2 regions of the Microtetraspora malaysiensis genome follow, and region 2 is predicted to be linked to the other one. Evidence: riboswitches for the same ligand, from Rfam matches in the RefSeq annotation. Region 2 holds a riboswitch; the other holds the start of a gene.
What was found. Region 2 has a riboswitch for cobalamin ahead of cobN (cobaltochelatase subunit CobN). Riboswitches for the same ligand answer to the same signal wherever they lie in the genome.
Positions count from the first base shown of each region.

Region 1: another riboswitch for cobalamin. It lies ahead of ACQP1V_RS13830 (ribonucleoside-diphosphate reductase subunit alpha); the one in region 2 lies ahead of cobN (cobaltochelatase subunit CobN).

Region 1 is NZ_CP191998.1:2,894,172-2,896,352, reverse strand. Features, by position in the region: gene ACQP1V_RS13830 (ribonucleoside-diphosphate reductase subunit alpha) at 1-1,164, opposite strand, end outside; cobalamin riboswitch at 1,333-1,568, opposite strand; gene ACQP1V_RS13825 (Bug family tripartite tricarboxylate transporter substrate binding protein) at 1,671-2,181, opposite strand, start outside.
Region 2 is NZ_CP191998.1:4,194,616-4,196,796, reverse strand. Features, by position in the region: gene ACQP1V_RS19680 (precorrin-3B synthase) at 1-856, opposite strand, end outside; cobalamin riboswitch at 903-1,076, shown strand; gene cobN (cobaltochelatase subunit CobN) at 1,117-2,181, shown strand, end outside.

The sequences.
Region 1 (2,181 bases), 1.3 Mb from region 2:
GCAGAGGTTGGACAGGTGGATGACGTTGTGCGGCAGCGCCGTCTGGTTGGAGGTCCGGTTGGCCGCGTCCTTGAAGGTCATCCAGCCGTTGCCGGTCTGGGCGAGGGTGCGCATCATGCGGCCGTACAGCGTGCGCGCCGGGATCTGCCGGACGTACCGCCCCGCGCTCTCGGCGGCCCGGTAGGCGGCGTCGAACTCCTCGCCCCACAGGTCGGTCAGCTCGGGGACCTCCTTGGGGTCGAACAGCGACCACACGCCGTCCGCCTCGACCCGGCGCATGAACTCGTCCGGCACCCAGTTGGCCAGGTTGAGGTTGTGGGTGCGGCGGGCGTCCTCGCCGGTGTTGTCCCGCAGCTCCAGGAACTCCTCGATGTCGGCGTGCCAGGTCTCCAGGTAGACGCAGGCCGCGCCCTTGCGCCGCCCGCCCTGGTTGACCGCGGCCACGGAGGCGTCGAGCGTGCGCAGCCACGGCACGATGCCGTTGGAGTGTCCGTTGGTGCCCCTGATCAGCGAGCCCCGGGCCCGGATCCGGGTCCACGCGACGCCGATGCCGCCGGCGTACTTGGACAGCCGGGCCACCTGGCCGTACCGCTCGTAGATGCTCTCCAGCTCGTCGCGGGGCGAGTCGAGCAGGAAGCACGACGAGAGCTGCGGGCGGCGGGCGCCCGAGTTGAACAGCGTGGGCGAGCTGGGCAGGTAGGCCAGCGTGGACATCAGCCGGTACAGCTCGGCCGCCTCGGCCACGCCGGACCGGTAGGCCAGGCCGCAGGCGACGCGCAGGAGGAAGTGCTGCGGGCGCTCCAGGACCCGCCGGGTGACCGGGTGCCGCAGCAGGTAGCGGTCGTACACGGTGCGCAGGCCGAAGTATTCGAACCGCTCGTCCGCCGCGTGGTCCACGAGCGCGTCCAGTTCCCCGGCGTGCCGGGCGACGAACGCGGCCAGCTCGTCGTGGACCAGGCCCGCCTCGTGGGTCGCGGCCACGGAGCGGGAGAAGCCGGAGTCGCCGGTCACGCCCTGTCCGGCCGCCTCGTCGGCGATCAGCGCCGCCAGCAGGCGGGCCGCGGCCTTCGAGTTCTCCGGGTCGGTGACGACGCGCGCCGCGGCCTCCTCGATGGCCGCCCATCGGTCCTCGATCCCCGCATCCGCGATCGTGGCCAGTGTCACGTGATCTCCCCTCCCGAGTCGGAACCCCGTCAGGGGCCTCGGCGGGCGGGCATACGCGTCGGAGCGGGCGGGCTCGCGCCAGGGTCGCGCCGGACATGATCAGATCTGGCGCGTCGCTCGTCGGCGGGCCCTCCCTCGAGGCCCGGCACAACACGCGCGGACGTCGGATCCGCGCGCACGTCGCCGGCAGGTCTTCGGACTCGCGGGCGTGGCGCGGCCGGGCCGATGGGTACGGCTCTCGCGCGCCGGTTCTACTGGCCGTCGCTTCCCGGGCCGGCGGGCGGCCCAGTGCTCGTGTGACGGCGGTCGTTCCCGCTCACCGCTGCGGGGCAGTCCCGGACTCACACCGGGTTCCCTCTTGCCTCACCCCAGGCACGGGGTGAACCAGCGACGTGGAGGATCCTACATCTAGTGCCGGTTCTCGCAACCACCACAAGAAATTGTGTCGATACGGGGGACCGGTCCCGGATGGCTCGCGTTCCGCCCGATCGCGCGGGCCGCGGCGATCAGAGGAACCCGAGCTCCCGGAGGACCGTCTTGGCGCGGCGCTGCTCGGTGCCCAGCCACTGGCGGAAGTCGGCGCCGTCGAGGTACATCGGCGTCCAGCCGTTCGCGCGGCAGGCCTCCGCCCAGCCGGGCTGGTCGGCGACGGCACGACACAGGTCGAGCAGCCGCTCCCGCTCCCGCTCGGGGAGACGACCGGCCCCGAGCAGCCCGCTCCAGTTGGCGTAGTGCGTCCGCACACCGGACTCCTTCAAGGTCGGCGCGTCCACGCCGTCCAGGCGTTCCATCGACGAGACGACGAGCGGCCGCACCTGCCCGGACCTGATGGGGGCGGCCAGCTCCGTACGGCCGCCGACCCCGGCGACGACGCTGCCCTCGGCCACCGCGGCGAGCATGTGGGAGAGGTCCGGGAACGCCGCGTAGTTGAGCCTGCGGGCGTCGACGCCCAGCCCCTGGGCGGTCAGCCCGTAGAGCACGTGGTCGAGGCCGCCGGTGTCCCGGCCGGCCAGCCGC
Region 2 (2,181 bases):
CCACCCGCCCGTCCGGTTGCCCGACCACACCGACCACACCGACCACGCCGTCGGCACCGCCCGCGCCGGTTTCGGCGGCGTACGCCTCGGGAGGACGGGCCGCGGACCGGCGCAGCCGGGGCTCCAGCTGGACGGCGCGGGCCGCGACGCGGGCGGGACCGTCCGCCAGCTCGCGGAGTCGCCACGCGCGCGACCCCTGCGCGGCGCGCTCGGCCAGGAACGCCTCGGCGACGGCGAGCAGGCCCGCCGTCTCCGCCCCCGAAGGGGCGCGCAGCCCGGGGTCGGCCCCGGCGAGCAGCAGCGCGGCCTCGCTTTCGTCCGCTGCGGCCACCGGCCGCAGCGTGACGTCGGCCTCCAGGGCGGCCACGTCGCCGGAGCCGTCGTCCAGCGCGAACAGGAAGCGTCCGGGCAGCTCGGCGAGGCCGGGCCGGGCGCACAGCGCGCGGTCCAGCTCGGCGACCAGGGGGCGCACGTCGCGCCCGCCCGCGGCGCTCCGCCCGGCGAGCGGCGAGGCCACGATGTTGCGCACCCGCTCGTGCGTGGCGGACGGCAGCAGCCCGGCGGCGGCCATCCGCGCGGCGAAGTCCGGAGCCTCGGCGGGGACGCGCTCCGCGCCCCCGCAGGCGTCCGGCGGGAGCCGCAGGCCGCGCACCTGGAGGTTGGCCCGGGAGGTGAGCTCGATCACGCCGGACCCGAGCTCGCGGGCCGCGGCGGCGACCGCGCGGAGCTGGCCCGCCGTCACCGCGCCTCCGGGGATCCGGACCCGCGCCAGGCCACCGTCGGCGGCGGCGTGGACCTGGAGCGCGCCGGGGCAGGCGTCGGGTCCGGAGCGTCCGGGAAGGTCACTGTTGAACACGCAGAGGATGCTAACGCCCTGTTTTCGGGGGATGTCCGCCTGGCATAGTGTGATCCCAGACGACGGCAATGGGAGGAAGCCGGTGTAAAACCGGCGCGGTCCCGCCACTGTAACCGGGGAGCGACCCCCACCGACGGCCACGGTCCGGCAACGGACGGGAAGGCCGGGGCGAGCGTCGATCCGGGAGCCAGGAGACTCCAGCCGTCGTGACGACCACGACCTGGGGCGAGGACCCCAAGGGAGGATTTCGCGTGCGCTTCGTGCCGTCCACCGGGCAGGCCGACGTCCTGCTGTTGTCGACCTCCGACACCGACCTGCTCAGCGCCCGGGCCTGCGGCGCGGGCTACCGGCTGGGCAATCCCGCCCGGATCGACGTGGCCGACCTCCCCGCGCTGGTGGAGGGCGTCCGGCTCGTCGTCGTACGACTCCTCGGCGGGCGACGCGCCTGGGAGGACGGGCTGGACGCCCTGCTCGCCGGCCCCCGCCCGGTCGTGGTGCTCGGCGGCGAGCAGGCGCCCGACGCCGAGCTGATGGAGCTGTCCACGGTGCCGGGCGGCGTCTGCGCCGAGGCGCACGCCTATCTCGCGCACGGCGGCCCGGCCAACCTGGCCCAGCTCCACGCGTTCCTCTCCGACACGGTGCTGCTGACCGGGCACGGGTTCGCCCCGCCGGAGCCGCTGCCGAGCTGGGGACCGCTGGAGCGGACGGCACGGCGCTCGGACGGGCCGACGATCGGCGTGCTCTACTACCGCGCCCACCACGTGGCGGGGAACACGGCGTTCGTCGAGACGCTGTGCCGGGCGGTCGAGGACGCGGGCGGGCAGGCGCTGCCCCTCTACTGCGGCTCGCTGCGGACCGCCGAGCCCGAGCTGCTCGACGCCCTGCGCCGGGTCGACGCCCTCGTCGTCACCGTGCTCGCGGCGGGCGGCACCCGCCCGGCGACCGCGTCGGCCGGGGGCGACGACGCCGCGTGGGACGTCGGCGCGCTCGCCGAGCTGGACGTGCCGATCCTGCAGGGGCTGTGCCTGACCACCGGGCGGGACGCGTGGCGGGAGGACGACGACGGGCTGTCCCCGCTGGACGCCGCGTCCCAGGTGGCGATCCCCGAGTTCGACGGCCGGATCATCACGGTGCCGTTCTCGTTCAAGGAGATCGACGCCGACGGCCTGACCGTGTACGCCGCCGACCCCGAGCGGGCGGGCCGCGTCGCCGGCATCGCCGTACGGCACGGCCTGCTGCGGCACGTCCCGGCGGCGGAGCGGCGGATCGCGGTCATGCTCTCCGCCTATCCGACGAAGCACTCCCGGATCGGCAACGCGGTCGGC